Regions from separate parts of the Streptomyces sp. NPDC054757 genome, predicted to be linked through region 2. Evidence: predicted binding sites of a transcription regulator. Region 2 holds the regulator's gene; the other holds the start of a gene.
The links. Region 2 encodes HrcA, which represses chaperone genes, less so after heat shock. Its sites were predicted from a motif close to TTNGCACTCNGNNNNNCNGAGTGCNAA; they were not measured.
Positions count from the first base shown of each region.

Region 1 (4,954 bases), on a different contig from region 2:
GGTTTGGTGTAGTCGAGGGGAACGTTCAGCGTGGCGCAGGTCCAGCCGGAGCCCGGCGCCTTTCCCCCGCCCTGCGCCTGGGAAGGGGCGGGGCACGTGGTCCAGGCCGACGGGGCCGGGGCCGGAGGCCTGGCGACGGCGCCCTCGGCCGTCGACGGGGTGTCAGCTGCTGTCGGCGTGTCAGCAGGCGACGCTGTGGCAGCAGGCGGGGCCGGTACGGCCGCGACCGCCGGCCCGCCAAGCAGCAGGGAAGCGGCAGCGGCGCACCCCACAGCACGGCCGAATGCACGACGAGGCACGCCGATCCATGTCTTACGGGGCGGCTCGTGGGCGGGAGCTGCCGGAGGCGGCGTACGGAACGACGTACGCAGCGACGACAGGAACAGTGTACGAAGCGGTGCGGGGTCGGGCAGGGGGAGCAGTGCGGGGCCGGGCGGGGAGAGCGGCGCGGGGCCGGGCGCGTGGAATCGTGCGGGGAGGGACGAGCGGAGCGACAAACGCGCCGACAGGCGCGATGGCTTACGAGGCGTCATATTTTCATCCTCTGACGACCCGTCGGATACCGCCTGGCACACGGGCCGTACGGGGGACAGGCAGACAGTGGCCGATCGCCCGGCCCGCCCGACTTCAGCAAGCCGACCCCACTACCCCCGACCCCACTACCCCCGACCCCACCACCCCTGACCCCACCACCCCCGTTCCAGCACACCCGCCCCCAGCACGCCCAGGTTGCCCGCCGGGGCAATTCGGATCCGGATTGCCGACCGGCTCTTCGGCGCTTGGTGCCTGTACGCGTAACCTTGAAGGATGGAACGCACGGGCCGGGGGGAAGGGCCGCAAGTGAGCTGGTTCTGGTGGGTGTTCATATTCTTCATGGTCGGCGGCTTCGGCTGGGTCGCGGATACGGGCCGCACCGCGCTGCGCACTCGCCATGAGCGCCGGATGGAGCGGCTGGAGACAGCTGAGCGGGAGCGCAGGGAGATCGAGGCGGCGAACAAACCGCCCGAGCCGGTCTGCGGCTGCACACACCACCTCGCCAAGCACGACCGGCAGGGAAAGTGCCATGAGACCGTCGAAGTACCGATGTCCTGGGATGAGAACAAGAAGCCGCTGAGCTTCGAGCCAGGGGTTTGCAACTGTCAGCAGTACGTGGGTCCGCAGCCGTTGTCCCAGGTGTACGCGGAAGATCTGACCGACCTGGCCTGACCGACCTGGCCTGACCGGCCTGCCACGACCGGCCGCCGACCGGCAACGCCGGCCCTGCTTGACGGGGCCCTGGCTGATGAGACCCGGCTTGACGAGGCCCACCCCCGGTGGAGAGAGCCGAAGGGACACAGGGAGCAGCGTCAGGCCCTGTCGCTCCGACAGGCCCTGTCGCCCCGTCAGGAACCGGCAGGCTGCCCGATCAGCATCATCGGCGCGCCCGCGACCCGGGTGAGGATCACGGTGGCCGCGTTGGGTCCCTGGGGCTTGACCCGGCGGCGTACCTCCTCCGGTTCGACTGCCGAGCCGCGCTTCTTGACCGTGAGGTTCCCGACTTCCCGCTCTCGCAACAGGGCTTTCAGCCTTTTCAGGCCGAAGGGGAGTTCATCCGTGATCTCGTAGGCCGTCGCGTACGGCGTCGGGCGCAGTTCGTCCGCCGTGATGTAGGCGATGGTCTCGTCGATGAGCCCGCCGCCGAGCTCCTCGGCCACCTCGGCGACGAGATGGGCGCGGATGACGGCGCCGTCCGGTTCGTACAGATACCGGCCCGGCGTCCGTACTTCGGGGTCGGGGAGTCCGCGGTCTGTGAGGGTGGCTCCTGACGGAAGCAGGGTGGCGCGGCGCAGCCCCGGTTCCGTGCCGAACCAGAGGACCGCTTCCTTGACGTCACCGCTGTCGGAGATCCACTCCGCTTCGGCGCCACTGGGGACCATCTCGTGCGGGATGCCGGGAGCGATCTTGATAGCGCCCGCTGTCCCGTGCGACGGACCGGAGGCGATTCGGTCGGTCACTGCACCCGTGGCCCAGGACAGCGGCGGTGAGTACGCCTCGGGGTTGAAGATCCGGCCCCGCCCGCCACGCCGTGCAGGGTCGACGAAGACCGCTTCGTACGGATCTGTGACGACCTGTGACACATCTGTGCACCGCACCTCGATCAGGCTGCTCAGCCCGAGGACGGCGGCGTTGGCCCGTACGACTTCGGCCGTCAGCGGATCACGGTCGACCGCCAGTACGGAGATCCCGGCGCGGGCGAACGCCAACGCGTCCCCGCCGATACCGCAGCACAGGTCGGCGACGTTGCGTACGCCCAGGCCGGCGAAGCGGCGGGCGCGGTACTCGGCGACGGATTTACGTGTGGACTGTTCCACGCCGTTGGGCGTGAAGAACATCCGGTGCGCGTCGTCGGCGCCGAATTTCGGGACGGCCCGCTGCCGCAGGCGCGCCTGGGCGAGGGCCGTGGAGACCAGCTCGGTGGGGTACGTGCGGCGCAGCCGGGTGGCGACGGCCAACTCCTGGGAAGGGTCGTACTCCCGTAGCGAGGCGAGCAGGGCGGCGCCCTCATCGGTGAACAGCGTGGTGAAGGCGTCGAGGTCGGTCACCCGTCCATTGTGGGTGATGCGGTTCATGTGGTTCGTGTGGGTGATCCGGGTGGCTTCGGGTAGTGCGGATGGTGCCGGATATGGGGGCCGGATGCGGTGGGGGCGGTGCCCGGCGTGGTGCGGGCGGGCGCAGCCGTACGTCCGGTGAGGCCTTGAGTGGTACACGGCGCACGGCGCACACCACACGGCACACGACGCCCCCGGCCGGGGCCGGGAGGAGGAAGCCGCAGCAGACATGGCCGGGGCTCATTGGCACTCCGCTTGACCGAGTGCTAACTGCCGTCCTAGTCTCAGTTCTGGCACTCCCCACGGGAGAGTGCCAAATCTGGCGACGGGCCGGTCCGGCACCCGCGACGACGGATCCATCCGGTCGCCACTCAGACAGTTCACCCCGTGAGATCTCCGAAGGGGGAGACCGGATCGTGTCGACAACCAGCTCCAAGGTTGCCATTAAGCCGCTCGAGGACCGCATTGTGGTCCAGCCGCTCGACGCCGAGCAGACCACGGCCTCCGGCCTGGTCATTCCGGACACCGCCAAGGAGAAGCCCCAGGAGGGCGTCGTCCTGGCCGTGGGTCCGGGCCGCTTCGAGAACGGCGAGCGTCTTCCGCTCGACGTCAAGGCCGGCGATGTCGTGCTGTACAGCAAGTACGGCGGGACCGAGGTGAAGTACAACGGCGAGGAGTACCTCGTCCTCTCGGCTCGCGACGTTCTCGCGATCGTCGAGAAGTAATTCACCGACGTATTTCTTGATCTGCGCCCCTGGCCCCGCATCTGCTGTGTTCGCACAACGAGTGACGGGCACCCGGGGGCGCAGTTCGTTTTGAGAGGACTGAATCAGCTCCATGGCGAAGATCCTGAAGTTCGACGAGGACGCCCGTCGCGCCCTTGAGCGCGGCGTCAACAAGCTTGCCGACACGGTCAAGGTGACGATCGGCCCCAAGGGCCGCAACGTCGTCATCGACAAGAAGTTCGGCGCTCCCACCATCACCAACGACGGTGTCACGATCGCCCGTGAGGTCGAGCTCGACGACCCGTACGAGAACCTCGGTGCGCAGCTGGTGAAGGAGGTGGCGACCAAGACCAACGACATCGCGGGTGACGGCACCACCACCGCCACCGTGCTGGCCCAGGCGCTGGTCCGCGAGGGTCTGCGCAACGTCGCCGCCGGCGCTTCGCCCGCCTCCCTGAAGAAGGGCATCGACGCCGCGGTCAAGGCTGTGTCCGAGGAACTCCTCGCGACCGCCCGCCCGATCGATGACAAGTCCGACATCGCCGCTGTCGCCGGTCTCTCCGCTCAGGACAAGCAGGTCGGTGAGCTCATCGCCGAGGCCATGGACAAGGTCGGCAAGGACGGTGTCATCACCGTCGAGGAGTCGAACACCTTCGGCCTGGACCTGGACTTCACCGAGGGCATGGCCTTCGACAAGGGCTACCTCTCGCCGTACATGGTGACCGACCAGGAGCGCATGGAGGCCGTCCTCGACGACCCGTACATCCTGATCCACCAGGGCAAGATCGGTTCGATCCAGGACCTGCTGCCGCTCCTTGAGAAGGTCATCCAGGCGGGCAGCTCCAAGCCGCTGCTGATCATCGCCGAGGACGTCGAGGGCGAGGCCCTGTCGACTCTGGTCGTGAACAAGATCCGCGGCACCTTCAACGCGGTCGCGGTCAAGGCCCCCGGCTTCGGCGACCGCCGCAAGGCGATGCTCGGCGACATGGCCACCCTCACCGGTGCCACGGTCATCGCCGAGGAGGTCGGCCTCAAGCTCGACCAGGCCGGTCTCGACGTGCTGGGCACCGCCCGCCGCGTGACCATCACCAAGGACGACACCACCATCGTCGACGGCGGTGGCAAGGCTGACGAGGTCCAGGGCCGCGTCAACCAGATCAAGGCCGAGATCGAGTCCACGGACTCCGACTGGGACCGCGAGAAGCTCCAGGAGCGCCTCGCGAAGCTGGCTGGCGGCGTGTGCGTGATCCGTGTCGGTGCCGCCACCGAGGTGGAGCTCAAGGAGAAGAAGCACCGTCTGGAGGACGCCATCTCCGCGACCCGCGCCGCGGTCGAGGAGGGCATCGTCTCCGGTGGTGGCTCCGCTCTGGTGCACGCGGTCAAGGTGCTCGAAGGCAACCTGGGCAAGTCCGGTGACGAGGCGACCGGTGTCGCGGTCGTCCGCCGCGCCGCTGTCGAGCCGCTGCGCTGGATCGCCGAGAACGCCGGCCTTGAGGGCTACGTCATCACCTCGAAGGTCGCCGAGCTCGACAAGGGCAACGGCTTCAATGCCGCGACCGGTGAGTACGGCGACCTGGTGAAGGCCGGCGTCATCGACCCGGTCAAGGTCACCCGCTCCGCGCTGGAGAACGCCGCGTCCAT
Region 1 covers NZ_JBSHBW010000001.1:372,620-377,573, reverse strand. Annotated here, with positions in the region: gene ACWGKJ_RS01640 (alpha/beta hydrolase) at 1-299, opposite strand, end outside; gene ACWGKJ_RS01635 (hypothetical protein) at 841-1,206, shown strand; gene ACWGKJ_RS01630 (THUMP-like domain-containing protein) at 1,383-2,609, opposite strand; gene groES (co-chaperone GroES) at 3,005-3,313, shown strand; gene groL (chaperonin GroEL) at 3,426-4,954, shown strand, end outside.
Region 1: the regulator HrcA is predicted to act here: its motif matches at 2,832-2,858, upstream of groES (co-chaperone GroES).

Region 2 (4,954 bases):
TAGTGCACCTGGGGGTAGGCGGCGGGGGCGTACGGGCCGTGCTCGCGCATGAAGCGGTTGACGAGGCCGCGCGCTGGGCGCCCGCTGAACGCGCGGGTGAGATCCGTGCGGACGAAGAGCGGATTGGTCATGGCCTGCTTGTGCAGCCTGTTCGCCCCGGACTCGGGGCACACCAGGAAGGCCGTACCGAGCTGGGCCGCGTCCGCGCCCGCCGCGAGCACCGCGGCGATCTGGGCGCCGCGCATCAGCCCGCCGGCCGCCACGACCGGCAGCTGCACGGTCTCCCTGACCTGCGTGATGAGCGACAGCACCCCGATGCCCGTGCCGTCGTTCTGCGGGTCGTCGCGGTGGGTGCCCTGGTGGCCGCCCGCCTCGATGCCCTGCACACAGACCGCGTCGGCACCGCACCACTGGGCGGTCTGCGCCTCCTCGGGAGTGGTGACGGTGACGATGGTGAAGGTGCCGGCCCGGTCGAAGGCGTCGAGCACGTCACGGGAGGGGCAGCCGAAGGTGAAGGAGACGGCCGGGACCGGGTTGTCGAGCAGTACGGCCAGCTTGGCCTCGTACCCGTCGTCCGTGCTGCCGTGGACATCGCCGAGGGGCGTCTCGTACCAGGTGGACTCACCGGCGAGCTGGTGGCTGTAGACCTCGACGGCGGCCGGGTCGGGGTTGCTCTCGGACTGCGGCATGAAGAGGTTCACGCCGAAGGGCAGCGAGGTCAGCCCGCGCAGCTGTTTGATCTCCTCGTACATGCCGTCCGCGGTCTTGTACCCGGCGGCGAGGAACCCGAGACCGCCGGCCTCGGAGACGGCTGCGGCGAGCTGCGGGCCTGAAGCACCGCCCGCCATGGGGGCCTGCACGATCGGATATCGGCAGAGATCGGCGAGTACGGAGGACATGACCGCATCGTGCCACGTCCTCCGCACCGCACCGAATCGGTGGCGGCCCGAAGACGACCGCCGGGGCGTCGGCCCCCGGGTGCCCGGGCCCCCGGCAGAAGAACAACCGCGGGCTACCTCCCGTTGAACGCGTCCTTCAACCGGGAGAACAACCCCTGCTGCCCCGGCCGACCGCATCCCCCGGGGGACGACCCCCGGACCCCCGGCAGAAGAACAACCCCCGCCTACCGCCCGTTGAACGCGTCCTTCAGCCGGGAGAACAGCCCCTGCTGCCCCGGCTGGAACTGGCCGGTCGGGCGTTCCTCGCCGCGCATCTTGGCGAAGTCCCGCAGCAGCCGCTCCTGTTCGGCGTCCATCTTCGTCGGGGTGAGCACCTCGACATGCACGATCAGGTCGCCACGGCCACCGCCGCGCAGATGCGTGATGCCGCGCTGGTGCATCGGGATCGACTGGCCGGACTGCGTGCCCGGCCGGATGTCGACCTCCTCCAGCGCGTCCAGCGTCTCCAGCGGCACCTTCGTGCCCAGCGCCGCCGCCGTCATCGGGACCGTCACCGTGCAGTGCAGATCGTCGCCGCGCCGCTGGAAGACCGCGTGCGGCAGCTCGTGGATCTCGACGTACAGATCACCGGCGGGGCCGCCGCCGGGGCCGACCTCGCCCTCGCCCGCGAGCTGGATCCGGGTGCCGTTGTCGACACCGGCCGGGATCTTCACCGTCAGGGTGCGGCGGGAGCGGATGCGCCCGTCGCCCGCGCACTCGGGGCACGGGGTCGGCACGACCGTACCGAAGCCCTGGCACTGCGGGCAGGGCCGCGATGTCATGACCTGACCCAGGAAGGACCGGGTGACCTGTGAGACCTCGCCACGGCCGCGGCACATGTCGCAGGTCTGGGCCGAGGTGCCGGGGGCGGCGCCCTCGCCGCTGCAGGTCGTGCAGACCACAGCGGTGTCGACCTGGATGTCCTTCGTGGTGCCGAAGGCCGACTCGTTGAGGTCGATCTCCAGCCGGATCATCGCGTCCTGGCCGCGCCGCGTACGCGACCTCGGCCCGCGCTGGGACGACGTACCGAAGAACGCGTCCATGATGTCCGAGAAGTTGCCGAAGCCGCCCTGGCCGAAGCCGCCGGCTCCGCCGCCGCCCGCCTGCGAGAGCGGGTCGCCCCCGAGGTCGTAGACCTGCTTCTTCTGCGGGTCCGACAGCACCTCGTAGGCGGCGTTGATCTCCTTGAAGCGTTCCTGCGTCTTGGGATCGGGATTGACGTCCGGGTGGAGCTCGCGCGCCAATCGCCGGAATGCCTTCTTGATCTCGTCCTGGGAAGCGTCGCGGCGCACGCCGAGAACGGCGTAATAGTCCGTGGCCACTTACGACTCCGCCAGGATCTGTCCGACGTAACGTGCCACTGCGCGTACCGCTCCCATCGTTCCGGGGTAGTCCATGCGGGTCGGTCCGACCACGCCGAGTTTGGCGACTGCCTCGTCGCCCGAACCGTAGCCGACGGCGACGACCGATGTGGACGTCAGGCCCTCGTGGGCATTCTCATGCCCGATGCGTACGGTCATGCCCGAGTCCTCACCGAGCAGCTTGAGCAGCACGACCTGCTCCTCAAGCGCTTCCAGCACCGGCCTGATGGTCAGTGGGAAGTCATGTCCGAATCGCGTCAGATTGGCGGTTCCGCCGATCATCAGCCGTTCCTCGGTCTCCTCGACCAGCGTTTCGAGCAAGGTCGCGAGCACCGTGGAAACCGTACCCCGGTCCTCCTGTTCGAAGGACTCGGGCAGGTCCTGCACCAATTGTGGGACGTCCGCGAAGCGCCGCCCCACCACCCTGCTGTTGAGCCGGGCGCGGAGGTCCGCGAGAGAAGTCTCACCGAACGGCGCCGGGCAGTCGATCATGCGCTGTTCGACCCGTCCGGTGTCCGTGATCAGTACGAGCATCAGCCGGGCCGGGGCCAGCGCGAGCAGTTCCACGTGCCGCACCGTGGAACGGGTCAGCGACGGGTACTGCACCACGGCGACCTGCCGGGTGAGCTGGGCCAGCAGCCGTACGGTCCTGGCCACCACGTCGTCGAGGTCGACGGCGCCGTCCATGAAGTTCTGGATGGCGCGCCGCTCGGGCGACGAGAGGGGCTTGACCCCCGCGAGCCGGTCGACGAACAGCCGGTACCCCTTGTCCGTGGGGATGCGGCCCGCGCTCGTGTGCGGCTGGGCGATGAATCCCTCGTCCTCCAGGGCCGCCATGTCATTGCGGACGGTGGCCGGTGAGACACCGAGCCGGTGCCGCTCGGTGAGCGCCTTGGAACCGACCGGCTCCTCGGTGCCCACATAGTCCTGGACGATGGCGCGCAACACTTCGAGTCTGCGTTCGCTGAGCACCCGCGCACACCTCCAGCTGTCGATCCGGACCTTCCTGGCACTCGGAATGTTCGAGTGCCAGCAGCGTCCCAGTGTACGGCGGAGGGGTTCACCGCTGGCAAGGGCGGCCTGTCGCGCGGTCGCGCCGGTCTCCGCCGGGCGGGGATAACGTCGGGGTATGGACGCCACTGACCCCTCTTGGACAATCTCCTCCTGGGAAAACTCCGGCTGGGAGCATCTGGCGCCCGGCGTGGGCCGGTGCCGGCTCCCGCGCTGGGACGCCACGGCCGGGCTGGTGGCGGGCCGCTACGGCGCGCTGCTCTTCGACACGGGCGCGACCCTGCGCGAGGGCCGGGAGGTCCGGCTGCGCGCGGAGGCGGCGCTGGGCCGCCGGGTGACCCATGTCGCGCTGAGCCATCCGCACTTCGACCATGTGCTGGGCACGGCCGCGTTCGCAGGCGTCCAGGTGTACGGGGCGGTGGGGACGGAGGCGCTGCTCACCCGGGGCTCGCGCGGCGCCGACGCACTGCGCGAGGACGCGGTACGGCACGGGGTCCCGGCGGCCGAGGCCGCCGAGGCGGTGGCGCATCTGGTCGCCCCGCACCATCCCGTCTCCGGGGAGCTGACCCTCGACCTGGGCGGCCGGAGGGTCACCCTGGTGAACTGCGGCCCCGGCCACACCGGCCACGACCTGGCGCTGCTCGTCCCGGGCGGGAGCGGAGGGCCGGGCCACGGCGAGTCGGGTGGGTACGGCGGGCCGGGTGGGCACGGCGGACCGGGCGGGAGGCCCGAGGGGGCGCCGGGCGGCCGTACCGTCGTCTTCTGCGGTGATCTGGTCGAGGAGTCGGGCGAGCCTCAGGCGGGCCCGGACGCGATGCCGGGGCGCTGGCCCGCCGCGCTGGACCGGCTGCTGGCGCTGGGCGGCGAGGACGCCCTGTACGTACCGGGGCACGGGGCCGTGGTCGACGCCGCGTTCGTCCGTGCTCAGCGGCGGATGCTGGCAGCGCGCCCCGGGGTGTCGTAGCGTCTGCGGAATGCGCAGCTACAGCCCCGACTTCACGCCGCCGTGGAAGAAGCAGACACCCGCCCGCGAGGTCGCGGCCGAGCCGGATCTGGTGGTCGAGGAGATCGCCACCGGTTTCTGCGGTGCGGTGATCAGGTGCGAGAAGACGGCCGAGGGTCCGACGGTCACCCTGGAGGACCGCTTCGGCAAGCACCGGGTGTTCCCGATGGGGCCGCGCGCCTTCCTTCTGGAGGGCCGCCCGGTCACACTCGTACGCCCCACCGCGGCGCCCCGGCGCAGCGACCGGACCGCGTCCGGTTCGCTGGCGGTGCCGGGCGCGCGGGCGCGGGTGGCGCGGGCCGGGCGGATCTATGTCGAGGGGCGCCACGACGCGGAGCTGGTCGAGCGGGTGTGGGGCGACGATCTGCGGATCGAGGGGGTCGTGGTCGAGTATCTGGGGGGCATCGACGATCTGCCCGGGATCGTCGCGGAGTTCGCCCCGGCGGCGGACGCGCGGCTGGGGGTGCTGGTCGACCACCTGGTCCCCGGTTCGAAGGAGTCCCGGATCGCGGCGGAGGTCTCCAGTGACCATGCGCTGGTGGTGGGGCACCCCTACATCGATGTCTGGGAGGCGGTGAAGCCGTCGTCCGTGGGGATCGCGGGGTGGCCGTCCGTACCGCGCGGACAGGACTGGAAGACGG
Region 2 covers NZ_JBSHBW010000027.1:6,034-10,987, forward strand. Annotated here, with positions in the region: gene ACWGKJ_RS27025 (nitronate monooxygenase) at 1-899, opposite strand, end outside; gene dnaJ (molecular chaperone DnaJ) at 1,124-2,260, opposite strand; gene hrcA (heat-inducible transcriptional repressor HrcA) at 2,261-3,271, opposite strand; gene ACWGKJ_RS27040 (MBL fold metallo-hydrolase) at 3,429-4,274, shown strand; gene ACWGKJ_RS27045 (DUF3097 domain-containing protein) at 4,285-4,954, shown strand, end outside.